DNA from 2 places in the Arthrobacter sp. RT-1 genome. Region 1 is predicted to be linked to the other one. Evidence: predicted binding sites of a transcription regulator. Region 1 holds the regulator's gene; the other holds the start of a gene.
What was found. The regulator HrcA, encoded in region 1, represses chaperone genes, less so after heat shock. The targets are predictions, from matches to a motif close to TTNGCACTCGNNNNNNNCGAGTGCNAA.

Region 1 (9,330 bases):
ATGATGAAGGCGTCGTTGAGCGTGCGGCCGCGCATGTAGGCAAGGGGTGCCACCTCGATGGTGCCGGCTGCCATGAGCCGCGGAATGGATTCGGGATCCATCATGTCGTGCAGTGCGTCATAGAGCGGACGGAGGTACGGATCGATTTTGTCGCTCAGGGTTCCGGGGAGGAAACCCAGGCGTTCCCCGGCTTCAACCGCCGGACGGGTCAGGATGATCCGGCTGACCTCTTTTTGCTGCAGCGCCTGGACCGCTTTGGCCATGGCAAGGTACGTCTTGCCGGTTCCGGCCGGTCCGATACCAAAGATCACGGTGTTGTCGTCAATGGCGTCAACGTAGTTCTTCTGGTTCAGGGTTTTCGGGCGGATGGTGCGGCCGCGGCTGGAGAGGATGTCATGGGTCAGCACGTCCACGGGGTTCTGCAGGGACTGGGTGCGCAAGAGGGCCACCAGCTGCTGGAGCACCGTGGGACTGATCACCGTGCCGCGGGCAACGAGGCCGCGGACTTCATGGAGGAGCCGCATGATCCGCGGTACGTCACTGGTGGGACCGCTGATGGAGAGTTCGTTGCCGCGGACGTGGAAATTAACGTCCGGGAACTGTTCCTCGATGTACCGCAACGCCTCATCATGGCTGCCGAGTGACTGAACCATCTGATCGGAGTTGTCAAAAAGGACTACCTCGGTCCGGATGCCGGGAAGGGAATGGGGGAACTCCCCGGGCGTGCCCTCTCCGGTGGTGAGCCGGCGCTTTCCGTTAGCTGATTCAGTCATGGTGCTGGCCCGTAGGCCTGTGGTCCCCTCGAGGTCGGTTCAGTTGTTGGGCTGTTGCGCGGAGGCCGTTGCCCGGTCCTCCCGTCCAGCGATCCTTCCATCTTACGCCAGAGCGTCCCACGGCCGGATATAGGGAGGCTGCCCTGCAGGCACGAAAGGGCCCGCCGCGGCGGTGGTTGCGTCATAAGGTATCAACTTCATATCGGCCTCATATCGTTCCCGTTGCAGTTGGCCGCCAGTGCCGCTCCGCGGCTCTTGCGCCCCGCGCGTTGTGCCATGCTGGAAATCCAGCTGCAGCTGGAACACCAGGCCGCCCGGGGATCGGCCCTCCATGCAAGGAAAGGACAGGCAACAAAAGTGCCGGAAACCGCTGCGCCCAAGGGCGCCGCCCGCGCCATGGGCCGCGCGCGCGCACTTGTGCTTGCCGGTGTCCTTGTTGCCGTCCCCGCCTTAACGGGCTGCATTGCCGAAGCGGGACCGTCGCCCACCGCCACGCCGCTCACAGGTCCGGCCGCCTCGGGCACCGCACAGCCTCCGTCCACCAGCGCGCCGCTGGAAACCACCCAGTCCTCCAACAAGGCGCCGGTGTACTGGATCGGCCGCAGCGACAGCGGGGTTTTCCTTTACCGGGAATTCCGGGATGTCCCGGACCAGGAAAATCCGGTCACCCGGGCACTGCGGGCCATGATGTCCGACAAACCCCTCGACCCTGATTTTTTTACCCCCTGGCAGAACCCGAGCCAGCTCGCCACGTCGATTTCGGGCAAGGACGTCATCACTGTTGATGTGTCCGAGGATGCATTCAACAGCAATCTCGACGCCGACATGGCTGCCCGGGCCATCCAGCAGCTGGTGTATACGGCGACGGCGGCGGCTGCCAGCTCAGGACTGATCGACTCGGGCCAGCAGATCCGGGTGCGGATCCTGGTGGACGGACATACGGACTACGTGGCCTTTGACCACATCCAGCTGGGAGCCCTGATGACGCGGACCGCAGGCCTTGTTGCGCCCGTCTGGATTATTGACCCGCAGGAAAACGTGGAAGTGGGCGGCGGCAGCGTCAAGATCACCGGGCGCAGCACAACGGCAGGCGGCAAGCTCCGCTGGCAGATCCTCCAGTCCAGGGACAACGGCGCCAAGGAGCCGTTCCTCACGGGCGAGACCACCGCGTCTGCTGAACAGGGACAGGCCGGGGTGTTCACCCTGGCGCTCAACCTGCCGCCAGGTGACTACGAGCTGCGGGTCTCCCAGGCGGGTACTGGCGACCAGCCGGACCAGTACGAGGACAACCGGGCCTTTAAGGTGCGGTAGCCTTCCAGCGGCCCAGGATGTCGCTGGCAAGGACGACGGCGGCAGGCCCGGCCGTTGATGAGCGCAGGACGTGGTGGCCCAGGAGTGCTGTCACGGCGCCCTTGTCGCAGAGTTTCGTGACTTCCCGGGGGCTGATGCCGCCTTCCGGTCCCACGATCAGGAGCACTTCCCGGGGCGCCGCTCCCCCCGCTCCATCCCATGCTTCGAGGACGTTTCGCAGTGGCCGCACGGCGTCCTCATGAAGGATGACAGCCAGGCCGGCGGCTTCGACGGCCGCGGACAGGGCGGCTGTGTCGACGGCGGGCCGGACCTCGGGAACCCAGGCCCGGCGTGCCTGCTTGGCCGCCGCAGTCACAACGGACTGCCATTTGGCATGGGCCTTGGCGGCCCGGTCACCTTTCCAGCGCACGATGGAACGCTCGGACTGCCACGGAATGACGGCGTCGATTCCGAGCTCTGTCGCCGTTTCGATGGCCAGCTCGTCCCGGTCGCCCTTCGCAAGCGCCTGGACCAGGACCAGCCGGACATCGGGGCGGTCTTCGACAGCCACCGACGTGCACTCGACCTCCAGAGCCGAGGAAGAAGCCGCGGTGACGCGTCCGCTCATCCGTGTGCCGGCACCGTCCACGATGTCCACAGCTTCACCGGGTGACAGCCGTTTAACCGCAACAGCGTGCCTGGCTTCGGGTCCTTCCAGGATGAAGCGTGTTGCGGGCGCGACGCCGTCCAGGGACCCGGCGGGAGTGAAGAAGACGGGGTTGCTCACCGCTACAGGTTACCGAGGCGGTCCCGGAGTTTGGCGAACATGCCGCCGCTGGCAGCGAGTTTGCCCTCGGTAATCTGCTCGCCGCGCATCTTGGCGAGCTGCCGCAGCAGGTCCTCCTGGGCGGCATCCAGCTTTGCGGGGGTCTCAACCTGCAGGTGCACCTTCAGGTCGCCGCGGCCATAGCCGCGCAGGTGGGTAACGCCGAGGCCGCGGAGGGTGATGATCTCACCGGACTGCGTTCCGGGCTTGACGTCGATTTCCTGGGTCCCGTCGAAGGTCTCAAGGCTTACCTCTGTACCCAGCGCTGCGGCCGTCATGGGGATGTTCAGCGTGGCGTGGAGGTCGTCTCCGTCGCGGACGTAGGTGGCGTCATTGTTGACGCGGATCTCCACGTAAAGGTCACCGGAGGGTCCGCCGGCGGGCCCGGCCTCGCCCTGGCCGGAGAGCTGGATCCGGGTGCCGGTGGCCACGCCGGCGGGAACCTTGATGGTCAGGGACCGGCGGCTCCGGATCCGTCCCTGGCCGCTGCATTCGTTGCAGGGGTCCTTGATGACGGTGCCGAAGCCTTCGCAGCTGCCGCAGGGCGCAGCCGTCATGACCTGGCCCAGGATGGAGCGAACGGCCCGCTGGACCTGGCCGCTGCCTCCGCAGATGTCACACCGTTCGGGGTGGGTGCCGGGCCGGCAGCATGATCCCTCGCAGGTGGGGCAGGTGACAGCGGTGTCCACTTCGAGTTTCTTGTTGACGCCGAACACCGCATCGCGGAGGTCGATCCGGACACTGATGAGGGCGTCCTGGCCGCGGCGGACACGGGAGGCAGGCCCGGTGGAGCCGCCGGCGCCAAAGAACGTGTCAAAGATGTCCTGGAACGCGAAGCCCTGGCCGGCGTAGCTGCCGCCGCCGAATCCGTTGTCGGTACCGTTTTCGTTGCCGGTGGTGTCATAGACGCGCCGCTTTTGGGGGTCGGAAAGGACCTCGTACGCGTGGGTTACTGCCTTGAAGCGGTCTGCGGCGTCCTCACCCGGGTTAACGTCCGGGTGCAGGGTCCGGGCCAGCTTGCGGTAGGCCTTCTTGATTTCTTCGCCGGTGGCCTCCGGTGAGACTCCAAGGACGTCATAGTGGCTGCTCAAAGTTCGTATCTCTTCCTTGTTGTACTGCCTGCATGCGGGGTGCCCTGCCCGTGGTTCCGGCTGCCTAAGCGCCGGGACCGCCGGTCAGGGTCCCAGGATCCGGGAAAGGTAACGGGCAACAGCCCTGACGGCGGCCATGGTGGTGGGATAGTCCATGCGCGTCGGCCCCAGCACGCCAATCTTGGCCGTGCTGTCCGGGCCGTATCCCGTGGCCACGACGGACGCCTCGGAAAGGCCGTCGTAGGGGTTCTCGCGGCCGATGCTGACGGCCACGCCGCGGTGGTCCTGCGCCATCTCGCTCAAGAGCCGCAGCATGACCACCTGCTCCTCAAGGGCTTCCAGGACGGGGCCGATGCTGAGCGGGAAATCGACGTTGGACCGCGCAAGGTTCGCCGTTCCCGCCATCACCATCCGGTCCTCACGGCTGCTGTGCGCCAGCACCTCCAGCCCGTGGGCCAGCGCCTGCGCGGCCGGCCTCTGGCTGGGACTGACCGCCGACACCACGGCCGGAAGTGACTGGGCCAGCTGGCCCAGCGGCGTTCCTGAAAGGGAACCCAGGAACCGGGTCCGCAAGGCGGCCAGGGCGTCGTCCCCCAGGTCCTGCCCGACGTCGATGACCCGCTGTTCCACCTTGCCGCTGTTCGCAATGAGCACCACCAGCACCTTGCGGGGAGCAAGCAGGACGAATTCGATGTGCCGGATCAGGGCACGGCTCAGGTGCGGATACTGGACAACCGCCACCTGGTTGGTCAGCTGCGACAGCAGGCGGACCGTCCGGTCCAGGACGTCGTCAAGGTCGTCAGAGCCCTCCAGCAACGACTGGATGGCCCGGCGCTCGGCCTGCGACAGGGGTTTGACGGCCGAAATCTGGTCGACGAACAGACGGTAGCCCTTGTCCGTGGGAATCCGGCCCGCGCTGGTGTGCGGGGCGGTGATCAGGCCCTCGTCCTCCAGCGCCGCCATATCGTTGCGGATTGTCGCACTGGAGACGCCAAGATGATGCCTCTCGACCAGGGCCTTGGATCCCACCGGCTCGCGGGAGTGGACGTAGTCCTCCACGATGGCCCGCAGTACTTCCAGCTTGCGTGGCTCGCTCACACTCCACCTCCATCCAGGGTCAGGGCGGCCGTGCCGCCCGCACCGTGCCACCACCAGGGTTAGCACTCGACATGCCTAAGTGCTAACAGTCTATTATGCCCCGGGCCGTTGTTAGCATTGGTACCGCTCCGGGCGAAATTCCGGTGGCACTGATCTAGCGCTAGGCGGAGTCGATCCATGGATTACCAGAACTGGGGCCCCCGGGACATGTCCGCGCCCGTCCGGACCCAATTGCCCGAAGTGCCCGTTGAGCGCGGCATGGTGCTGGAGGACGTCCAGTCCGGTTGGGTCGGCGCCGTCACCCGGGTGGAAAAGTCCGGCGGAATGCACGTGGTGGTCCTCGAGGACCGCCGCGGGAAGTCACGGACCTTCCGGCTGGGCTTCGGTTTCCTCCTCGAAGGCCGCGCAATCCGCCTGATGCCCCCGGCACCCCGTCCGGCGACGGCCGCCCCCGCCGCCGGAAGGACTGCCTCCGGCTCGGTGCGGATTGCCGGCCAGCGCGCACAGGTAGCCAAGGCCAGCCGCATCTGGGTGGAGGGAAAGCACGACGCCGAACTGGTGGAAAAAGTGTGGGGAGACGACCTCCGGGTGGAGGGCATCGTCGTCGAACCCCTGCACGGCATTGACGACCTGGCCGGCGCGGTGGCCGACTTCCGGCCCGGACCGGGACGGCGCCTGGGCGTGCTCGTGGACCACCTGGTGCCGGACTCCAAGGAGTCGCGCATTGCCGATGCCGTCATGGCGTCTCCCGGCGCGGCCGGGAACGTGCTCATCGTGGGCCATCCCTACGTGGACGTGTGGCAGGCCATCCGGCCCGCTGTCCTCGGCATCGAGAAGTGGCCCGTTGTGCCGCGCGGGCAGGACTGGAAGACCGGGATCCTGGCCGCTTTCGGCTGGCCCCACGACACGAAGGAAGACATCGGGCTTGGATGGCAGAAGCTGTTGGGGGCCGTCCGCAGCTATGCAGACCTGGAAGCATCCCTGCTGGGGCGGGTTGAGGAAGTGATCGACTTCCTCACTGTTCCCTGATTGGGCAGCCAACACCCGGATAGCCAGTATTCTTGGTACTGCGGTGCCTGTGAAAAAGGGGCAGGCCCGCACCCAACCACCGGCATTCGCACCATTTGCACTCTCGAAGGAACAGACTGTGTCAGAAAACGCACGTGATCACAGGGACAGCCAGGGCGGCGCGGGCCGCTCGGAATACCACGGCGTCCCGGCGAATGCGCTGCCCCTGACGGCGGGCGAGGACCGGCAGTGGGCCACGCTGGCGCACTTTGGCGGGATCCTCGGCTGCGTTCCTGCCCTGCTGATCTTCCTCATTTTCAGGGACCGTGGACCGTTCACCGCCCAGGAGTCCAAGGAAGCCCTCAACTTCAGCCTCCCGCCCACCATCGCGGCCGTGGTGGCCAATATCCTGGTGTTCATCCCCGTGATCGGCAACATTTTTGCCGTGATCGCGACCCTCATCTGGATCGCCCTGACCTGCTTCTCCGTGGCCGCCGGCATCCACGTCAACCGCGGCCAGCCGCACCGCTACCCGTACAACCTTCGCTGGATCAAGTAACCGCACCACGGGGGTCACTCCCTGCCCGATAACCACGCGTTTTTGGGCAGGACGTGACCCCGTGTTGGTTTAGCGGATTACTCGGGAAGGATGCGGCGGACCACCGCGTCAGCCAGCAGGCGTCCCTTGAGGGTGAGGACCAGCTTCCCCCGGAATGCCGCGGCCGGGTCCACCAGGCCGTCGGCAATCAGCCCGGCAATCTCATGGCGACCCACGGCGCTCAGGGCGGCCACCTCAAGCCCGGCCTGAAGGCGGGCTTCCAGCATGACGCGCTCGATGTTCCGGGTTTCCAGGTCCAGGGTCTCCCTGCCTGCGGCCGGGGACAGGCCCTGCGCCAGGCGGCCGGCGTAGGCAGTGGGGTGCTTGACGTTCCACCAGCGGACACCGCCCATGTGGGAGTGCGCGCCGGGGCCGATCCCCCACCAGTCGTCCCCGCGCCAGTAGGCGAGGTTGTGGCGGCAGGCATGGTCCGGGGTACGGGCCCAGTTGCTGACTTCGTACCAGCCCAGCCCGGCTTTGGTGATCAGCTCATCGGCGAGCTCGTACTTGTCCGCATGGTCGTCGTCGTCGATTCCGGGTACCTCCCCACGGCGGATCTGGGCAGCCAGCTTGGTGCCGTCCTCGATGATCAGCGCGTAGGCGCTGATGTGGTCCGGACCGTAGGACAATGCCGTTTCCAGCGTGTGGCGCCAGTCGGCCAGGGACTCCCCCGGCGTTCCATAGATCAGGTCCAGGCTGACGGCGAGACCCGCCTCGCGCGCCCACTGCACAACCTCCGGTACCCGGCTGGGCGTGTGCGTCCGGTCCAGGACCTTGAGCACATGCGGAACAGCCGACTGCATGCCGAACGAGATCCGGGTGAACCCGGCCTCCTTCAAAATGGCGAGGGATTCGGGCGTGACGGAGTCGGGATTGGCCTCCGTAGTGACTTCGGCGCCGTCCTCGATCCCCCACTGGTCGATGGCCGTCCGAAGAATCAGGGCAAGGTCGTCCGCGGGAAGCAGCGTGGGGGTGCCGCCGCCGAAGAAGACGGTGCTGAGCTTCCGGTCGGGGATTCCGGATCCGGCCAGCACCTTGGCCGCCAGCGCCACCTCGGACGCCGCGGTTTGGGCGTAGGCATCCTGCGACGCACCGCCGCCCAGTTCGGTGGCGGTGTAGGTATTGAAGTCGCAGTAACCACAACGGACGGCGCAGAACGGAATGTGTACATACAACCCAAACGCCCGGTCCGCCGCACCTTCTGCCGCCTGGGCAGGCAGCAGTCCGTCCGACGGCGCCGGGTCGCCGAGGGGAAGAACGCTAGGCATCGTTGCGGCCCTGGTTATGTCCGGCCACCATCATCACTACTTCTTGGCCTTGTCCTTGGATTCGTCGGTGGTGAGTGCGGCGATGAAGGCCTCCTGCGGGACCTCAACGCGGCCCACCATCTTCATGCGCTTCTTGCCTTCCTTTTGCTTCTCCAGCAGTTTGCGCTTACGGGAGATGTCACCGCCGTAGCACTTGGCCAGGACGTCCTTGCGGATGGCGCGGATGCTCTCGCGGGCAATGATCCGGGAGCCAATGGCTGCCTGGATGGGCACCTCGAACTGCTGGCGGGGAATGAGTTCGCGCAGCTTGGTGGTCATCATGACCCCGTAGGAGTAGGCCTTGTCGCGGTGGGTGATGGCGGAGAACGCATCCACCTGCTCACCCTGGAGCATGATGTCCACCTTCACCAGGTCCGCCACCTGGTCGCCGTCGGCCTTCCAGTCCAGGGAGCCGTAACCGCGGGTCTTGCTCTTGAGGATGTCAAAGAAGTCGAACACGATCTCGGCGAGCGGCAGGCGGTAGCGGATTTCCACCCGGTCCTCGGACAGGTAGTCCATGCCGCCCATCACGCCGCGGCGGCTCTGGCACAGCTCCATGATGGCGCCGACAAACTCATTGGGGGCCAGGATGGTTGCGGAGACCATGGGCTCGCGGACCTCAGAGATTTTGCCGGAGGGGTATTCGCTGGGGTTGGTCACGTGGACCACCTTCTTGTCCTCCAGCGTCACCTCGTATTCCACGTTCGGGGCGGTGGAGATGAGGTCAAGGTTGTATTCGCGCTCCAGCCGCTCCCGGGTGATTTCCAGGTGGAGCAGGCCGAGGAAGCCCACGCGGAAACCGAAGCCCAGGGCAGCGGACGTTTCAGGTTCGTACACGAGGGCGGCGTCGTTGAGCATCAGCTTCTCCAGCGCATCGCGGAGCACCGGATAGTCCGTGCCGTCCAGCGGGTACAGGCCGGAGAAGACCATCGGCTTGGCATCGGCGTAGCCGGGCAGGGAATCAGCCGCCGGTTTGGCGAGGTTCGTGACGGTGTCGCCCACCTTGGACAGGCGGACATCCTTCACCCCGGTGATGAGGTAGCCCACTTCGCCGACGCCCAGTCCCTTGGAAGGTGTGGGCTCCGGTGAGCTGACGCCGATCTCAAGGAGTTCGTGCGTGGCCCGCGTGGACATCATCTGGATGCGTTCGCGGGGGTGGAGCATGCCGTCCACCACGCGGACATACGTCACCACGCCGCGGTAGGTGTCATAGACGGAGTCGAAGATCATGGCACGGGCGGGGGCGTCCGCGTCGCCTTCGGGGGCCGGCAGGTCGCGGACAATCTTGTCCAGCAGGGCTTCAACGCCCATGCCGGTCTTTCCCGAGACGCGAAGGACG
Region 2 (19,301 bases), on a different contig from region 1:
TTGCGCTTCCACCCCGGCATCCACTTGGTGATCGAGTTGATGACGTACTGGCTGTCGCACAGGATGCGCAAGTCCTCCTGCGGGAGGTGGGCGGTGGCCCGGAACAGGTCCAGGACAGCCATCAGTTCGCCCTGGTTGTTGGTCCCGTGGGGCCACCCGCCGGCGCGCCAGCAATCATCATTTACGTACCAGGCCCAGCCGGCCGGGCCCGGGTTTCCCAAGGCCGAACCGTCAGCCGCTGCAGTAATCGTCACCGGTCCATCCTGCCAGACCTGGACCACAATGCGGGCCTTTGCTGCCAGATCGCCCGCAGCCCCACGGGAGGCGCCCGGGCTGGTCCTGCCCTCGCCTATGCCCAATAACCGGGAAAGCGGTTACCGAAAGTTCTTGACGGAAGGAAAGGATCAGGGAACAATCGCTCTTATTGAAATGAGAAAACGCTTTCTCAGGCGGCGGTACGGATGCCGGCCTGCCGGGAGGCGGTACCAGGAAGGCACATCAATGACGATTCGGACTGTAAGCCGGCGCAAGTTCCAGCTCGGCGCAGCGGCCCTGGCCCTCTCCATCCTCGCTACCGGCTGTGGCGCCTCCGGCGGAACCGGCGGGTCAGGCGGCAATCAGCAGGTCACCCTGCGGTTCGCCTGGTGGGGCAACGAGTACCTCAACGCGCAGACCGAAAAGGTCATCGCAGCCTTCGAGGCGGAGCACCCCAACATCAACATCGAATCCGAGCCCGGCGAATGGGGCAGCTACTGGGACAAGCTGGCCACGAAAACGGCCGCCAACGATGCTCCCGACGTGATCCAGATGGACCAGAAGTACATCGCCGAGTACGGCGGCCGGGGGGCGCTGCTGGATCTGTCCAAGCAGGACGGCATCGACACCTCCAAGCTGGACAAGGAGGCCTTGGCTTCAGGGCAGTACGACGGCGCGCAGTACGGGCTCAGCACGGGCCAGAACGCCTACGTCATTATGGCCAACACGAAGGTCTTCGAGGCAGCGAACGTACCTGTCCCGGATGACACCACCTGGACCTGGGACGAGTTCATGGAAACGGCGTCGAAGATCAGCGCTGCCGGTGACGGAAAGAACTACGGCGCCGCCTACGGCAGCAACGAAGCTGACTTGATCATCTGGCTGCGGCAGCACGGCGAGGACCTGTACTCCAGCGACGGCAAGCTGGACTTTGATACCGCGACGGCGGCATCCTTCTGGGAGCGGCTGAAGGAGCAGCGGGACTCGAAGGCCAGCCCGCCGGCAACGGTGGCCACTGAGGACTCGGGGGCCGGCCTGGAGGAAAGCCTGTTCGGAACCAACCGGGTGGGCATGGCCTGGTGGTGGACCAACCAGCTCGGCTCGCTGGAAGCCACCACCGGCAGCAGCATCAAGATGCTCCGCGCACCAAGTGTCGACGGCTCGGCCGCGAAGAACGGCATGTACTACAAGCCCACCATGTTCTGGTCCGCCTCGTCGCGCTCAAAGCACCCCGAGGAGGCTGCGACCTTCATCAACTACCTCACCAACAGCCCGGAGGCCGGCAGCATCCTGATGACGGACCGCGGCGTGCCCACCAACCCGGAGATCGTTGACAGCATTACTCCTGCGCTGAAGCCTGCGGACACCACCGTCGTGTCCTTCCTCAAGGACATTTCACCTGACATCCAGGAAGCACCGCCGGTTCCGCCGGTAGGGGCCGGCAGCGTGCAAAACGTGATCAAGCGCTACACGGATGAAGTGCTGTACGACCGCCTCACCCCGCAGGCTGCGGCGGAGGCCTTCAAGAAGGAAGTCGAGGGGATGCTGTCCAGCGCCAGGAAGTAGCAAAGGCACTGCACCACCGGACCACCAGGCAGTGCCGGACCACCACACCGTACGGCAACCGCTGACCGCATAAAAGACAAATGCGGCCCCCTCCGCAGAGGGGGCCGCATTTGTCGTATCAGCGGGACAGGTCCCGGCAGGAAGGCTAGAAGCCGCCCATGCCGCCCATGTCGTCGCCGCCGCCAACGGGAGCGGCGTTCTTCTCGGGCTTGTCGGCCACAACTGCCTCAGTGGTGAGGAACAGGCCGGCAATGGAGGCCGCGTTCTGCAGGGCAGAGCGGGTCACCTTGACGGGATCGTTGACGCCGGCAGCCAGCAGGTCGACGTATTCGCCGGTGGCTGCGTTCAGGCCGTGGCCTGCGGGCAGGCCGCGAACCTTGTCAACAACAACGCCCGGCTCGAGGCCGGCGTTGAAGGCGATCTGCTTCAGCGGAGCGTCGATGGCAACACGGACGATGTTGGCGCCGGTTGCTTCATCACCGGACAGCTGCAGGTTGGCGAATGCCTTGGCGCCGGCCTGGATGAGGGCCACGCCGCCACCCGCGACGATGCCTTCTTCAACAGCGGCCTTTGCGTTGCGCACTGCGTCCTCGATGCGGTGCTTGCGCTCTTTGAGCTCAACCTCGGTGGCGGCACCGGCCTTGATGACTGCAACGCCGCCGGCCAGCTTGGCCAGGCGCTCCTGCAGCTTCTCGCGGTCGTAGTCGGAGTCGGAGTTCTCGATCTCGGCGCGGATCTGGGAAACGCGGCCGGCGATCTGGTCGGCGTCGCCTGCACCCTCGACGATGGTGGTCTCGTCCTTGGTGACAACAACCTTGCGTGCCTTGCCCAGGAGTTCGAGGCCGGCGTTCTCCAGCTTCAGGCCGACTTCCTCGGAAATGACCTGGCCGCCGGTGAGGACGGCGATGTCGGCGAGCTGTGCCTTGCGGCGGTCACCGAAGCCGGGGGCCTTGACGGCCACGGACTTGAAGGTGCCGCGGATCTTGTTGACGATCAGGGTGGCCAGGGCCTCGCCCTCGATGTCCTCGGCGATGATCAGCAGCGGCTTGTTGGACTGCATGACCTTTTCCAGGACAGCAACCAGTTCCTTGACGTTGGAGATCTTGGAGTTGACGATCAGGATGTACGGGTCCTCGAGGACCGTTTCCTGGCGCTCTGCGTCCGTGACGAAGTAGGCGGAGATATAGCCCTTGTCGAAGCGCATGCCTTCGGTGAGTTCCAGCTCCAGGCCGAAGGTGTTGGATTCCTCGACCGTGATGACGCCTTCCTTGCCAACCTTGTCCAGGGCTTCGGCAATGAGGGCACCGATTTCGTCGTCACCTGCGGAGATCGAGGCCGTAGCGGCGATCTCTTCCTTGGTTTCGATTTCCTTGGCGGAGTTCAGCAGCTCGGCGGTGACGGCCTCAACGGCCTTCTCGATGCCGCGCTTGAGGGACAGCGGGTCGGCGCCGGCAGCAACGTTGCGCAGGCCTTCCTTGACCAGGGCCTGTGCCAGCACGGTAGCCGTGGTGGTGCCGTCGCCTGCGACGTCATCCGTCTTCTTGGCAACTTCCTTGACCAGCTCGGCGCCGATCTTCTCGTAGGGATCGTCCAGCTCGATCTCCTTGGCGATGGAAACACCATCGTTGGTGATCGTGGGGGCGCCCCACTTCTTTTCGAGGACGACGTTGCGTCCACGCGGGCCGAGGGTGACCTTAACGGCGTCGGCGAGGGTGTTCAGGCCCCGCTCAAGGCCGCGGCGTGCCTCTTCATCAAATGCAATGATCTTGGCCATAACGGCAGTAGTCCTTTCGGGACAGTCGTTAAGATTGAACCTTCGCTGCAGTGCCCGCGACGGACGATCCTTTGCCGGTGGCCTCTGTACGCCTCCGGGTGGGGATCTCACTCCAGTTAGGTGTTTCTTCGCTCCTCGACCGCTGCCGTGCGCCGCCCGGCGGAACCAGGCCTTGCTTTAGCAGTCGGTACGTCAGAGTGCTAACTCAATAATTAGCACTCCCCACGTGAGAGTGCAAGCGAAAGAGGCCCCCAACCGGCAGTCCGCCCTGGTATTCGCCGAGGGCGATCAGCTCGCGGCGCGGCCCGCTGTCTCCCGGCCGCTGGGCGCGGGAATGTTGTCGGCCCCGTATGTAAACACCATGAAGTTGGCCGTGGTGATGTCTCCGTTGTCGTCAAACGCGACCGGGCCGGATTCGCCGTCGTAATTTATGACGCCCGCCGATGCCAGTCCGGCCAGGCATTCCTTGTAAGAGGCGCAGGCAGCAGCCGCGGGGGCCTGCGCCCCAGCCACTCCCCCGGACACGCTGATCAGGTTCGCCGTGACGGAGCGGCCTGCATCATCCTCCGCCCTGGCGGCGGCCAGGGCAGCAAGGGTAACGGCGTCGTATGTCTCGGCCGCGAACGATACGTCCTTCAGTTTTCCGTCGACGGCCAGCAGCCGCTCCTGGAATCCCGCGGAGGGAAGCTGCCCCGGAACCACCGCGCGGGCGCCGTCGAGTGCCCTGGCGCCCAGCGTGGACCCGTACCGGGCGAAGGCGCCGTCGCTGATGATGATGCGGTCCCCGGCTACTCCGGCATTGTTCAGTTCTGCCAACGCGCCCTGCGCACCCTCGCGTGCAATCAGGATCACCGCATCGGATGCGGCTTTCGCTGCCTCACCGGCGGCTCCGCCGGCCTCCCCCGGCGTGAACCCCTCCGTCGCCGCAACGTTGAGTCCGGACTGCTCAGCGGCGTCGGAAACAGCCGTCGAAACGTCCTTGCCGTAGGAGCCCTCCTGGTACAGCACGGTGACAGTGGCGGCGCCGGCATCCTTGGCGAGTTTGACCAGGACGGGAGCCTGGGCCACGTCCGCGGCCGCTGTCCGGAAGTAGTAGCCGCCGGAGTCGGTGCCGGTGAGGCCCGCCGCAGTGTTGGCCGGTGAGATCAGCGGCGTGCGTGCCCTGGACAGGACGTCGATGGTTGCTTCGGCGTTGCTGGAATCGGTGGGCCCGATCACCACGTCGGCCTTTCCGGCTACCAGGGCGTGCGCCTGGGCTGCCGCGTCCTGGTCCGTGGCGACGGGGAGGAGCTCCACGGGCCGGCCCTTGTGGCCGCCTGCGTCGTTGATGTCCTTGACTGCGAGCCTGGCCGCTGCCAGCTGGGGTGCGTTGAGGAAGCTGCTGTCACCGGTGTTGTCCAGGACCAGGCCCACGCGCAGGATGCCGTCCCCGGACGCCTCCGCTGCTTCGACGCGCGCATTGCCGGTCACGCCGGAACACGCCGTCGCGGCCAGGAGGGCGCACAGGGAGAGGGCAAGCGCCGGACGGATCCGGGCGGCGGGGCGGAACAGCGGCTTCACTCGGCTGGCCGGACGCTTTCGGCCTGGGGGCCTTTCTCGCCTTCGCCGACTTCGAGCTCCACCCGCTGGCCCTCGTCGAGTGCACGGTAGCCCTCACCCTGGATGGCGGACCAGTGGACAAAAATGTCGTCCCCGGACCCGTCCACGGTGATGAAGCCGTAGCCCTTCTCCGCGTTGAACCACTTGACGGTTCCCAATGCCATGATGACCAACTCTTTCCGTTGAGACCGGGGAAACCGCGCCGCTGTCTGCTGCCTGGCCCCGGAACGAAGCCTGAATTTCACTCTAGCCAATGCCGGGACGGCGCCGCAGTCAGCGTGGAGCAGGGGCGGCAAACGTTACTGAGGCGTGACCGGCGCCACAGAAAATGCCCCTACCGGTAGCCCGGACCCAGCACCACAACCAGCGGCACCTGGAACTCCGTGCTGCTCACCAGGGTGGGCACTCCCAGCAGTTCCGCCAGCGCCTGGGCATTCGCCAGCTGGCCGGCACCCGAGTAGAAGATGGTGGAGCCCTGCTGCGGCGCACCGGTCCAGTTGCCCACCTGTCCAAGCGTCCAGCCGTCCGCCTGGACCGTACCGCCCACGCGGCTTGCCAATCCCGCCGTCCCAGCCGCGTTGTAGACGGCTACCGGCTGGGTCCTGTCCAGGAAAACCGGTGCATCGGCCGAGGGAGTGGGCTCAGCTTCGGCCTCGGCGCTGGGCGAGGGCTCGTTCGAGGCGGACGGCACAGCTTCGGCGGAGGGTGTTGTGTTGGCGGAGGGCTCTGCCGGGCTTTCCTGGGCGGCGGGTTGCGTTGCGCCGGTGTCCGCCAGCGGGCTGGCGGCCAGGCTTGACGCCTGGCTGCCGGTACCGCCGAAGCCCATCTTGGGAAGGATCAGGAAGGACACCACACCAATGGCCAGGGCCACGAGACCCACCGCCAGGATGGGCCACAGCCGCACCCGGGTCGGGGCGGAAGCCGTGCGGTGGACACCTTGGCGCGACGAGTTCTCGGGGACCTTGTCGAATTCATCGCGGGCGTATTTGGTCATGGTGGAAGGACATCCTTGGTGATTGCTGCTGAAGGGCGTGGGGCGTCCTAGGCGTCGGACCCCAGGCGCCGTGCGGTGCGTGCACGGTGGCGAGACGTACGTAGTCTACGCAATCTCTTGACCAGCATGGGATCGTGCGCCAGGGCATCCTCACTGTCGATCAGCGCGTTGAGCAGCTGGTAATAGTGGGTCGCGGAGAGGTCGAAGAGCTCGCGGATGGCCTGTTCCTTGGCTCCGGCGTACTTCCACCACTGCCGCTCGAGGGCAAGCATCTGCTGCTCGCGCTCACCCAGCGGCGAGTCCCGAAGGGTGAAATCGGCCAGGAGCTGGTTCCGCGGCTCCTGCTCCGGCACATGTCCGGGCATGTGTTCCCGGGCCGGTTCCGCCACGGCACACTCCTCCGCTGGTAGGGGCAAATGTCTTACCCCCATGCTACGGACGAATAACAGCGTTGTCATTTGCGCCCGGGTCCAGGCAAGGAAGCAACGCGACAACCATCCCGGCGGCGTTCCCCTGCAAGAATGGGACGATGTTTGAATCAGACGCCTTGTTCGAACTGGAGCGTGAACCAGCCGACGCCATCGGTTTTGCCGGGCTTGCGCAGCGTCCGCTGGCAGACCTCGTGGCGCCAGACTGGGCTGACGCGCTGGCCGGCGTGGAAGGTGACCTGCGGGAGGTCCTTTCCTTCCTGGCCGCAGAAGTCGCGGCGGGGCACCAGGTCCTGCCGTCGCCGTCGAACGTCCTGCGCGCCTTCCGCCAGCCCTTGGCCGGCGTGAAAGTCCTCGTGGTGGGGCAGGATCCCTACCCCACGCCGGGTCACGCCGTGGGCCTTTCCTTTTCCGTGGACAAGCGCACCCGGCCCATCCCCCGCAGCCTGGCCAACATCTACCGGGAGCTGGAGGATGACCTCGGCATTCCGGCGCGGGTCCACGGCGACCTGTCCGCGTGGGCGGAGCAGGGGGTGCTGCTGCTGAACCGGGTGATGACGGTGCGTGCCGGGTCGGCAGGTTCCCACCGCGGCAAAGGCTGGGAGAAAATTACGACGGCGGCCGTCGCCGCTGTTGCCGGCCGCCGCTCTCCGGACGGGTCGCCCGTGCCCCTGGTTGCGCTGCTGTGGGGGAAGGAAGCCGAGTCGGTCCGCCCGCTCCTGGGCCGCACACCCATTGTGTCCAGCGCCCATCCGAGCCCGCTGTCCGCTTCCCGCGGCTTCTTCGGCTCCCGCCCCTTCAGCCGGGTGAATCAACTGTTGCGGGAGCAGGGCGCCCTGGACGTAACCTGGGAACTGCCGCCGGCCCCTTAGCTTAGGCTTGCCTTATGAGCATTGTTCCCGCAGCAACCAGCGCCAGCAAGAAGACCCGTCCGCAGATCAACCTCGAAGTAGTGCGCAGGGAAGAGCTTTCTCCGCACATGGTCCGGATCGTCGCAGGCGGGGAAGGCTTTGGGGACTTCGTCAACAACGGCTTCGTGGACCGGTACGTCAAGATCGTTTTTCCGCAGCCCGGAGTGGAATACCCCGCGCCCCTGGACCTGTGGACCATCCGGGAGACCATGCCGCGCGAACAGTGGCCCTATACCCGCACCTACACCCTCCGCTGGGTTGATCCGGCGGCCCGCGAACTGGCCATCGACTTTGTGGTCCACGGCGATGAAGGGCTGGCAGGCCCCTGGGCGGCCAAGGCCCAGCCAGGCGACGCACTGACCTTCACCGGCCCGGGCGGCGCCTACAACCCCAACCCGGACGCCGACTGGTACCTGTTTGCCGGCGACGAGGCGGCACTGCCGGCCATCGCGGCGTCCTTGGAAGCCCTGCCGCCGGAGGCCACCGGCCTGGCGTTCCTGGAGGTGGATTCCGACGCCGACATCCAGCTGATTGCCGCGCCGGCCGGGGTGCAGATCACCTGGCTGGCCCGCAACGGCGTCCCGGCAGGTTCCAGTGACCTGCTGGTCAAGGCGGTAGCGGATGCCGAATGGCCCGGCGGAACGGTGGACGTTTTCGCCCACGGTGAGCGCGGCTACATGAAGGCACTGCGGGACGTGTTCTTCACGCAGCGGGGCCTGGAGCGCCGGCAGGTGTCGCTGTCCGGCTACTGGGCGCAGGACCGGGTGGAGGACGCCTTCCAGGCCGAGAAGAAACTGCCGGTCGGGCAGATCTGACGCGTCCCCCACGGGACTGGCCACGGCGGTGCGACAGCGCCGCCGAAGTATGACTAGCGGCGGCGGGCGCGGCGCCGCTCGTTGCTGGCCAGGCTCCTGGTCAGCGGCCGGGCGAGCGTGTCGCCGAGGACGATGCCTGCCGCCGTGCCCAGGACGATCGCACCGGCGCTCAGCATGTTCCCGGCACCAACCAGGATTTCCGACTCTTCAACCGTGAGCACGTACATGGACCGGAAGATGGTGAGGCCCGGCAGCAGGATCAGCGCGGCGGGCACCGCAACCACCAGCTGGGGTGCACCCATCCGAAGCGCCACGACGCGCGCCAGCAGCCCGATGACCACGGCGGCGAGAGCGGGCGAGAACCGGTCCCCGATGCCCAGCAGGCCGCCGCCGAGCAGGACGAGGTAGCCTGCGACGCCCACGGCTGCCGTGGGCAGCAGGAGCTGCCAGCTGGTCTGTTCGGTAATGCCGATGGCCATCACGGCCACGGCCACGAAGATGATCAGCACCCACAGGTCGTAGGCGGGCGGGAAGGTCTGGGTGACATCGATCCGCTCCATGCCGGTCAGTTCGCCCACCACAAAGGCCACGGCGATGCCCGCCACGATGGCGCCGAACGTCAGCAGCGTCGAAAGGAACCGCCCGGCCGCCGTGACCGGGAAGCCGTTGATGGCGTCCTGGACGGAGGAAACGAGGCGGCCCGTGGGCAGGAGCAGCAGGATGCCGCCCACCACCACGATGGCCGGCGACGTGGTCAGCCCGAACTGCCAGAGGAGCAGTGCCAGCTGGGTCACCACGAAGGAGCAGCTGGCCGTGATGAAGAAGTCCGGCACCCGCCACCGCCCCAGCTGCCGGGCCAGCAGGCTCACGCCGATGTTGGCCGCAAACGCAATGGCCGACGACACCGGCCCGCCTCCAAGGACGCCCACGAACACGGCAGCGAAAATGCCGAAGGCCACCGTGACCATCCAGCGGGGAAACGGTTTGGGGCTGGTAATGGCCTCGTTAAGCCGCCGGATGGCCTCATCGCGGCCCACTCCCCCGGCCACGATGTCGGTCACCAGCTGGTGCACTTTGGCCAGTCCGGCATAGTTGTTGGTCCAGGAGCGGACGACCCGCAGCAGCGCAATCGGCGTCTGGTCCTTGGGCGCATAGTTGATGCCCACGGACTGGTTGGTGATGTCCACCTCGATGTTCTTCAGTCCCAGCGCGGCCGTGACGGCGATGATGCTGGTCTCCACCTCGAGGGCACCGGCCCCGTACCGGAACATGGTTTCGGCGAGGTGCAGGGCGAAGTCCAGGGTCTTGCGGGCGGACGTGTCCACACCGCCCACCTGGATGGTGGGGTTGGCGTAGGGGCTGCCGGCGAGGCGGTCCACGATGCTCAACGGCGCCGTCGGAGGGTTCTCGCTCTGGACCAGCCGGCGCAGCATCCTCTTGGCGGCGGCGTTCTGCCTCAGCTGGGCGGGAGTCAGCGGCTCCGTCTTGGGCAGGCCGTCAGTGTGCGGCCTGCCTTTGGGGTACCCGGCCCCGGGGTGTTCGGGCAGGTCTGTCATGGTTCCCTCCTCCCAATGCAGGTGAACTGTTCGGTTGTGTGATCAGTGGGCTGGTGCAGGCAGCCGGTCAGGCGGAGCGCCTTCCGGGCAGCTTGCCCAGCAATGTGCGGGCCGCTGCGGCGGCCGCGCGGGCCAGCCGGTTGGCGTGGAAGACGGCGGGCCGGACGGGCAGCACGAAGTCGCCCACCAGTTGGACCACCTCGCCGCCGAAGCCCTTTTTGAAGGCGTAGCCGCCGTGGCCTTCCTGGTCCTGCCCGGAGATCCCGAATGTCCCGTAGAAGTTGTAGCGCGGATACCCCTTTTCGAGGGCGTGCAGCATCATGCCCCAGTACAGCGAGGTGGCGCCGTTGAAGTAGATGTAGTCCTGGACGGTGCCGCCGATGACGCACACCACCTCGTCGCCGTAGCAGACGAAGTGGATGGCTGCCACGGTGGCCACACCCACCGAGTCGGGGAAGCGTTCGATGTCCTTCAGGCTGCGTTCGTAGCTGTCCACGAGGTCCTGGACCACCTTGAGCCGGTTGGCCTTCTTCTTGCTGCCCGTCTCCTCCACCTCGCGGCGGAGGTCCGCGGCCGTGGCTGACTCGGCGGCCAGGCGGTCTGTGATGGACTTGCGGTAGGCCGGGATGTCGATTTTGGCCATCATGAGTTTGGTGAACTCGGGTGATGTGGTGCGCAGCAGGTGCTCGTAGTACGCGCGTTCGCGGTACACGAAACCCTTTTCGTCGCCGGCGTGGCTGAGGGCACCGTAGAAATCATCAAGGGCGTCCAGAGTGGCCTGTTCCAGGAACACGCCATTCTTCTCTGCCTTGCGGATGGCTTTACGGGTGCGGTAGCTGGTGCCCATGATGAGCTCCTCCGCGTCCTGAATGCCTTCGAGGCTCTTGATAAACATCCAGTTCACGTTGACGAAGTTCATGTCCAGGCCCTGGTGCTGGAACCCGAGCCCTTCGAGCCGGGCCACCAGGGGCCGGTTGTCTTCCACCTCGGGGTGTTCCGCGCCGTCCTCGTCACGGGCAATGTATTTGAGGTTCGGCGAGATCCGCAGTTCCGCGGCCTTGCGTTCGCCGGCCCGCTTGCGGAGAAGTTCGACGACGGCGCGCACCAGTTCGGGGTCGTCGTAGTCCATCAGGGGGCCCTTGGCGCATTCACACACCGTGTATCCCAGGCGGGTGGTAGTGAAGTTCAGCTTCCCGGCCGCCACCAGTTCGCCGTCGCGCCGGACTCCGAAGAGTTCCACCTGCTGCCCGCGGGCGCGCTGGAACCGGGCAAAGTCGACGGACTGCAGGAAGCTGTTCTGCGGATGCTTCAGGGCGAAGGCCTCAAAGTCGGCATCGCTGAGGACCGCGAATTCAAGGTCTGTGGCGGTAGGAACTGGAGTCAAGGGAATTACCTTCTTCATATCTCTTTCCGGCCTGCAGGGCAGTCGCGGGGCGGGACGGTGTTCGGGCGGCGGCGCAGCCGCGGTGTGGCTGATCTCCAGGACGGCCTGGGGTTCGGCGTGTGGTCAGTAGAACTGCTGGCCGGTCCGTGCCATTTCAATCCGGCGGAACACCCGTTCAGCGCCCTTGACCCACAGCCTGTGCCGGAGGGGAGCCAGGACGTAGTCGTGGCACCCCACAAAGTCGGTCACCGTTTTGGTGAAGCTGGTCTTGAACATCCCCATGCCGTAAAGCGTGTGGCTCTTGTCCTTGATGCGGGAGGACGGCGGTGTGCCGCAGAAGTCGTATTCGGTGCAGCCCAGTTCCTGCATGCGGCGGATGGCCGTCCACTGCACCAGGTGTGAATCGCCGTATTGCTTGCGGTTCTGCGTGGACCCGCCGTCCTTATAGGTTGCCTTGGCGCCGTAGTTGATCACGAAGGCGCCGACGCTGGGTTTCCCGTCCTCGTAGGCAAAGAAGAAGTGCCCCTGGCCGCGGTCGCAGAACTCATCCCAGAACGCGGCGTAGTAGTCGTAGCTGCGCAGCGGCATGGACCCCTTGGCCTTAACAGTGTCCGCCATCAGGTCGTAGAGTGCCCGGTACGTTTCAGGGCCATGTTCCTTGCGGACCACCTCGCAGCCTTCCCGTTCCGCACGCCGGATGGCGTTGCGGGCGCGGGAGGAGATGGCTTTGAAGACGGCTTCTTCAGGCTGGGAGATGTCCAGCAGTGCGGTGGAATCGTTGGACTGGATGTTGGGTGCCTTGACCAGTCCGGCGGCGGCAATCTTTGCCTGGGCATCGCTGGAGTCAATGATGTCCGGTTCCACCTTGATGGTGAAGATGTTCAGTTTGCGGCTGCGGGCAAACGCGGCACAGGCGTCGAGGGCTGCTTTCAGGTCGTCTGCCGCCGCGAGGTCGGGGCCCTTGATGAGATACCACAGCCGGCCGAGCACGGGGAACTTCTTTTCCAGCACCAGGTTGTAACTGGCGGTTCCCGGGCTTTCAAGCACGAGGAACCGGACTTTCCAGCCGCTGCCGTTCTTCACCGACGCGTAGGCCGCCGACTGCAGCATATTGCCGCCGTTCGGATTGGCCGTGACGTGCTTGTCCCAGTTTTCAATTTCCTCGGCTGTGGCAAAACGTGCGGTGAATTCTCGCAAGGGGGCCGTGTCCAATCGGGTTGATGCGCGGTTTCGGTACTCGTAGCTGCGTGCGGACATGCAGCCTCAAGTCTAAAGCCTGCGGCGGTCCCGGCTTTCCGCCGCAGGCGGATGTGCAGCCTGCGGCGATGTTTCCGTAGGGCCCACGCCTTGACTCCGGCAGGGGCGTTCGCAAGGGTGGGAGGATGCAGCCAAACCGGGAACAGTTGGTGCCGCTGCCTGAAGGAAGCGCCCGGGCGTACAGCGCCGGAGTCCAGGTGGCAGCCCTGGCCGCCTTCCTGGCGGCGTCCTTCCTGGTTGCCGCCCTGGGTGGACTGGCCACCGTCAACAACGTGGACGGCTGGTATGCCACAGCGGATAAAGCGCCCTGGTCGCCGCCCAACGGCGTCTTTGGACCGGTGTGGACCGTGCTGTACACGGCAATGGCGGTTGCTGCGTGGCTGGTGTGGCGGAAACGGACCAGCAGGACAAAGGCCGCGCTGACTGTTTATGGCATCCAGCTGGGCCTCAACCTTGCCTGGACTCCGGTCTTCTTCGGCCTGTATCCCACGCTTGGCCCCGCAGCACTGTGGCTGGCGCTGGCCATCATCCTGGCCCTGATCGCCGCCGTCACCCTCACCGTCCTGCAGTTCGGCCCCATCAGCAGGACGGCCGGCCTGCTCCTGCTGCCGTACGTGGCGTGGCTGGTTTTCGCCACCACGCTGAACTGGTGGGCCGCCGCCCACAATTAGCGAGCGGTCCACAACGGACTGCGGCCCTTGGGGCTAGCATTCGACGACGTTGACGGCGAGGCCGCCCATGGCGGTTTCCTTGTATTTGGAGGACATATCCTTGCCGGTTTCGCGCATGGTGATGATGACCTCGTCGAGGGAGACGCGGTGGGTTCCGTCGCCCCAGAGCGCCATTTTCGCGGCGTTGATCGCTTTCGCGGCGGCGATCGCGTTCCGTTCGATGCACGGGACCTGGACCAGCCCGCCGATCGGGTCACACGTCAGGCCCAGGTTGTGCTCCATCGCGATTTCAGCGGCGTTTTCCACCTGCGCCGGGGACCCGCCCATCACCTCGGCCAGGCCCGCGGCCGCCATCGACGACGCCGACCCCACCTCGCCCTGGCAGCCCACCTCCGCCCCCGAGATCGACGCCTGTTCCTTGTACAGCACCCCCACGGCCCCGGCCGCCAGCAGGAACCGCACCACGACGTCGTCGCGGTCCTGCTGGCCGGCCTGGTCCATGCCCGGGGCGAAATGCAGCGCATAGAACAGCACCGCCGGGATGATCCCGGCCGCGCCGTTGGTCGGCGCGGTCACCACCCGCCCGCCCGAGGCGTTCTCCTCGTTCACGGCCAGCGCGATCAGGTTCACCCACTCCTGCCAGTACTTCGGGTCATGGAAGTCCTGGGTCTGGCCGTCACTGTCCGGGGTGCCAGGTTCCAGGCGTGAGCTTTCCTTCTTCAGCCGCTCGTACCAGTCCGGGGCCCGCCGTCGGACCTTCAGCCCGCCCGGCAGCACCCCCTCACGCTTCAACGACGTCGCCACGCAGTCCTCCATCACGGACCAGATATGCAGCAGCCCGGCGCGGATCTCCTCCTCCGGACGGGAGGCCTTCTCGTTGACCAGCATGACATCGCTGATGCCCAGCCCGGTTTCCCGGCAGTGCTCCAGGAGCTCGGCGGCGGTGCGGAACGGCAGCGGCAGTTCCTTCTTCGACTCCTCCAGCTCCTGCTGCGCCGCGTCCTCCTCACCCTCACGCACGATGAACCCGCCACCGACCGAGAAAAACGTCGCCGAATGCAGCACCGTGCCCTCGGCACCGGTCACGGTGAACGTCATCCCGTTCGTGTGCCGCGGCAGCACAGTCAACGGCCGCAACACCATGTCCTTCACCCCGTACGGCAACGCCACCGCCCCGGCAAGCTGCAGCACACCGGTCTCCGCTATCCCAGCCAGCCGGGCCTCCACCTCATCAGGCAGAATCAACTCCGGATGGAACCCCTCCAACCCCAACAAAATCGCGGTCATCGTCCCATGCCCATGACCGGTCGCAGCCAAAGACCCATACAGATCCACCCGCAACCCCGCCACCTCCGCCAGCACCCCGGAAGCCTTCAACTCCTCCGCAAACACAGCAGCAGCCCGCATCGGACCCACAGTATGGGAACTCGAAGGCCCGATCCCAATCGAAAAGAGATCAAAAACACCAACAGCCATGACGGAAATCCTTACTAAAACACTGCGATTGGGGAGGTAGCTGACTGTTCTTCCGGTTCAACGCTACGCGCTTGCAACCCCGTCGGCGCCGTCCAGGTCGCCGCCGTTTTTCGACGCGTATTCCTGCGCGGACAGCAACGGGCCTTCGGACTCCGCTGCCACTTTGAAGAGCCAGCCTGCGCCGTAGGGATCGTTGTTGATCAGGGCAGGATCGTCCACGACGGCCGGGTTGGTTTCCACAACTTCGCCGGATACCGGGGCGTACAAATCAGAGACGGACTTCGTGGATTCCACCTCGCCGCAGGTCTCCCCCGCGGTCACCATGGAACCAATCTCGGGCAGGTCCACGTACACGATGTCGCCGAGGGCATCCGTCGCGACGGCGGAAATCCCCACAGCCACAACGTTCCCACCCTCCCGGGCCACCCACTCATGCTCGTCGGAATACTGAAGTTCAGCGGCTACTTTGGGCATCTCTTTTTCCTTACGTAATTTGTCTGGCGAAACTCTTTGGTGGCTGGGTTGGGTGGAGTGGCCCCGGCATCCTCTGCATGCTGCTCCTTCGTCGCTTTGACGCACGCTGCCGGATACCGCGGCCCCTCCCACATCAGGTCACCTTTGAGAGCGCAACAGTTCCAAGGCAACAACACCCTGCCCAACCGCACATCTTCAATCCGTGTCGAGGCGGGTGGTCCGGAAGAACGAATGAACCAACGGCAGGCGGGACTTCCTAAAAAATTGGGCAGTCCTCCACCCAGGGCCGCAGAGGACTCGGCCCATCCCCAGAACTTAGCGGTTCACCCAGCGCCAACAAAGCACGCACGCAAAAGCCCAAGGTGACGTTCAGGGGCCCCTTCGGGTGCGGCCTCCGGCAGCGTGCTCCCCACCGTCTCCCTAACCTCGCAAGCTCGGCCAGGGAACCCTGACGGCGTGGGCCCCTGCAGTGGGGAACCTGCCTCCGAGGGCTGGCTGGCCGGGCTTTTCGAAAGCGTGCGTCAAAGCGACGAAGGAGCAGCACGCGTGAAAAGTCCGGCCTGGCAGCCCGGACCGGGCCAGGACGCGCGGCTACTTTGAGCGCTTGTAGAACGGCAGTTCGACGACTTCGAAGGGCTCTGCCTTGCCGCGGAGGTCGATGTCCAGGGCCGTGCCGGGTGCGGTGTGTTCGACGTCGACGTAGGCCATGGCGACGGGGTAGCCGAGGGTGGGTGAGGGCTGGCCGGAGGTCACCTCGCCGACGGTGACACCGTCTTTGAGGACCGGGTAGTGGGCGCGGCCGGCGCGGCGGCCCAGGCCCTTGAGTCCTACCAGGCGGCGGCCGGTGGTGGTGCCGGCGCCGGCTTCCTTCTTGGCTGCCAGGGCTGCCTTGCCCACGAAGTCGCCTTCCTTGGAGAGCGCGACGACCGGGCCCAGCCCGGCGGCGAACGGGTCACCCTGCTGGGACAGTTCGTTGCCGTACAGCGGCATCCCGGCTTCAAGGCGCAGGGAGTCCCGGCATGCCAGCCCGGCGGGACTGAGCTCACCTTCGTCGGCGATGGCGATGAGTGCCTGCCAGAGGGCGGCCGCGGCGTCGTTGGCCACGAAGATCTCGAACCCGTCCTCGCCGGTGTACCCGGTGCGGGCCAGCAGGAGTTCTTGCCCTGTGCCGGCCACCAGGAACGGCACCTCCACGGCGGCGTAGTACTTCAGCTCCGTGACGGCGCTGTGGTTCGCGGCGGGCACCAGCCGGAGCAGCAGCTCCTGTGCTTTCGGGCCCTGGACTGCGATCAGAGATGTCGCTGCGGAGGCATCCCGGACCTCGACATCGAAGCTGGCGGCCCGTTCTGCCAGCGCCGCGGCCACCACTGCTGCGTTGCCGGCGTTGGGGACCACCAGGAACACGTCGGTCCCGTCCGGTGCTGCCGGGCGCCGGTAGGTGATGAGGTCGTCGATGATGCCGCCGTCCTCGTTGCAGATCAGCGAGTACTTGGCTTTGCCCACCGGCATGGCGGAGATCCTGCCCACCAGGGCGTAGTCCAGGAACGCGGCCGCATCGGGGCCGGTCACCCAGACCTCACCCATGTGGGACAGGTCGAACAGCCCCGCGCTCTTGCGGACGGCGTGGTGTTCAGCCAGTTCTGAGCTGTATTTAAGCGGCATCTGCCAGCCGCCGAAGTCCGTGAAGGATGCACCCAGTTTTTTGTGCTCGTCGTAGAGAGCGGTGTACTTCTCAGGCATGCTGGTCCTTAGTTCTCGAAGTCTTCAAGCGGCGGGCAGGAGCAGATGAGGTTGCGGTCCCCGGCTGCGCCGTCGATCCTGCCCACAGGCGGGAAGTACTTGTCCTGCTTGAGGTGGTGGACCGGGAAGGCGGCCTGTTCCCGCGGGTAGGCGCGGTCCCAGTCGGAAGATACGACGGCGGCTGCCGTGTGGGGTGCGCGGCGCAGCGGCGAATCGGCGACGGTGAAGTCGCCGTTCGCCACCTGGTCGATTTCGTGCCGGATGGTGATCATGGCTTCGATGAAGCGGTCCATCTCGGCGAGGTCCTCGGACTCGGTGGGTTCCACCATCAGGGTGCCGGCGACAGGGAACGCGAGGGTGGGGGCGTGGAAGCCGAAGTCGATGAGGCGCTTGGCCACATCCTCGGCCGTGACGCCGGTCTTCGCAGTGAGCTCGCGGAGGTCAAGGATGCACTCGTGCGCCACAAGTCCGCCTTCACCGGTGTAGAGGACGGGGAAGTGTTCGTTGAGGCGGGAGGCGATGTAGTTTGCGGCCAGCAGCGCGGACTTCGTGGCCTCGGTCAGGCCCTCGCCGCCCATCAGCTTCACATATGCCCACGAAATCGGCAGCACGCCTGCGGAGCCGAAGCGGGACGCGGAAATCGGTACGTCGTTGCCTTCGGTCCACGACGCCGCGTCGCCGGGCATGAAGGGTGCGAGGTGTGCTTTTGCTGCGACCGGTCCGACGCCGGGGCCGCCGCCGCCGTGCGGGATGCAGAAGGTCTTGTGCAGGTTCAGGTGTGATACGTCGCCGCCGAACTTGCCGGGTTGGGCCAGCCCGACCAGGGCGTTGAGGTTGGCACCGTCGATGTAGACCTGGCCGCCGGCCGCGTGGATGGCGTCGCAGACCTCGCGGACGTCTGCGTCGTACACACCGTGGGTGGAGGGGTAGGTGATCATGATCGCCGAAAGGGCGTCCTTGTGCGCGTCGATCTTGGCGTACAGGTCCGCGTGGTCGATAGTTCCGTCGGCGGCGGTGGCCACCACCACAACCTTCATGCCGGCCAGGACGGCGGAGGCAGCGTTGGTGCCGTGCGCGGAGGCCGGGATCAGGCAGACATTGCGCTGCTCGTCACCGCGTGACAGGTGGTAGCCGCGGATCGCGAGCAGGCCTGCGAGTTCACCCTGGGATCCGGCGTTGGGCTGGATGGACACCTGGTCGTAGCCGGTGATCTCGGTCAGCTGCGCCTCGAGGTCAGCAATCAGTTCACGCCAGCCCTCGGTCTGCGAGTCCGGGGCGAACGGGTGGATCGAGGCGAACTCCGGCCAGGAAATGGCTTCCATCTCCGCGGTGGCGTTTAGCTTCATGGTGCACGAACCCAGCGGGATCATGGTGCGGTCCAGCGCCAGGTCCCGGTCGGACAGCTTCCGGATGTAACGCAGCAGCTGGGTCTCGGAGCGGTGCGTGTTGAACACCGGGTGCTGCAGGTAGCCGCTGGAGCGTTCGACGGCGGGGTCCAGCGCAAAACTGCCTGTGGATCCGACCGCTTCGGCGCCGAAGACGGAAACGACATCGGCGACGACCGCCGTCGTGGTGGTTTCATCAACGGAGATGCCCACGGTGTCGGCGTCGATGCCCCGCAGGTTGATGCCCTTGGCCTCGGCGGCCGCAACGATTTCGGCAGCCCTGCCGGGCACGCGGACGGTGACGGTGTCAAAGAAGGAGGTGTGCAGAACCTCTGCCCCGGCAGCCTTCAGGGAAGCAGCCAGCGTGCGGGCATGGCGGTTGGCGGTCTGGGCGATCGCCTTCAGCCCCTCGGGGCCGTGGTAAACGGCGTACATCGACGCAACAATGGCCAGCAGGGCCTGCGCGGTGCAAATGTTCGACGTCGCCTTCTCGCGCCGGATGTGCTGTTCGCGGGTCTGCAGCGCAAGCCGGTAGGCGGGGACACCGGCGTCGTCCTTGGACACGCCCACCAGGCGGCCGGGCATGGAGCGCTCGAGCCCCTTCTGGACCGCCATGTACGCGGCGTGCGGGCCGCCGAAGAACAGCGGGACGCCAAAACGCTGGGCCGAGCCGACGGCGATATCGGCGCCCTGCTCCCCCGGCGGGGTGATCAGGGTCAGCGCCAAGAGGTCAGCCGCGACGGTCACGAGCGCGCCGCGTTCCTTGGCCTCAGCGATAACGGCGGAGTGGTCGAAGACGCGGCCCGAAACGCCGGGCTGCTGCAGCACGACGCCGTTGATGGCACCGTCCGGCAGGCCCGCGGACAGGTCGGCAATTTCAACCTCGAAGCCGAGCGCCTCAGCGCGGCCCTTCACGATCGCGATGGTCTGCGGCAGGCAGTCCGCGTCCAGGACGGTCTTGCCATCCCTGGCGTCCTTGTTCTTGTTCGCGCGGCGCATCATGAGTACCGCTTCGG

Region 2: a site for HrcA is predicted at 3,773-3,799, ahead of groL (chaperonin GroEL). Genes of this name have one in related genera too.

What each region holds. Positions count from the first base shown of each region.
Region 1 is NZ_QRGQ01000024.1:158,349-167,678, reverse strand. It holds gene DXK94_RS16430 (PhoH family protein) at 1-773, opposite strand, end outside; gene DXK94_RS16425 (GerMN domain-containing protein) at 1,170-2,084, shown strand; gene DXK94_RS16420 (16S rRNA (uracil(1498)-N(3))-methyltransferase) at 2,071-2,850, opposite strand; gene dnaJ (molecular chaperone DnaJ) at 2,853-3,980, opposite strand; gene hrcA (heat-inducible transcriptional repressor HrcA) at 4,065-5,078, opposite strand; gene DXK94_RS16405 (DUF3097 family protein) at 5,256-6,107, shown strand; gene DXK94_RS16400 (DUF4870 domain-containing protein) at 6,226-6,645, shown strand; gene hemW (radical SAM family heme chaperone HemW) at 6,723-7,952, opposite strand; gene lepA (translation elongation factor 4) at 7,989-9,330, opposite strand, start outside.
Region 2 is NZ_QRGQ01000005.1:24,514-43,814, reverse strand. It holds gene DXK94_RS05690 (ribonuclease HI family protein) at 1-254, opposite strand, end outside; gene DXK94_RS05685 (ABC transporter substrate-binding protein) at 502-1,821, shown strand; gene groL (chaperonin GroEL) at 1,967-3,595, opposite strand; gene DXK94_RS05675 (ABC transporter substrate-binding protein) at 3,884-5,155, opposite strand; gene DXK94_RS05670 (cold-shock protein) at 5,152-5,358, opposite strand; gene DXK94_RS05665 (LytR C-terminal domain-containing protein) at 5,529-6,188, opposite strand; gene DXK94_RS05660 (DUF3263 domain-containing protein) at 6,236-6,577, opposite strand; gene DXK94_RS05655 (uracil-DNA glycosylase) at 6,718-7,488, shown strand; gene DXK94_RS05650 (siderophore-interacting protein) at 7,503-8,342, shown strand; gene DXK94_RS05645 (threonine/serine exporter ThrE family protein) at 8,396-9,898, opposite strand; gene DXK94_RS05640 (peptidoglycan bridge formation glycyltransferase FemA/FemB family protein) at 9,966-11,282, opposite strand; gene DXK94_RS05635 (peptidoglycan bridge formation glycyltransferase FemA/FemB family protein) at 11,406-12,539, opposite strand; gene DXK94_RS05630 (TspO/MBR family protein) at 12,665-13,210, shown strand; gene DXK94_RS05625 (L-serine ammonia-lyase) at 13,244-14,686, opposite strand; gene gcvH (glycine cleavage system protein GcvH) at 14,750-15,160, opposite strand; gene gcvT (glycine cleavage system aminomethyltransferase GcvT) at 15,752-16,900, opposite strand; gene gcvP (aminomethyl-transferring glycine dehydrogenase) at 16,909-19,301, opposite strand, start outside.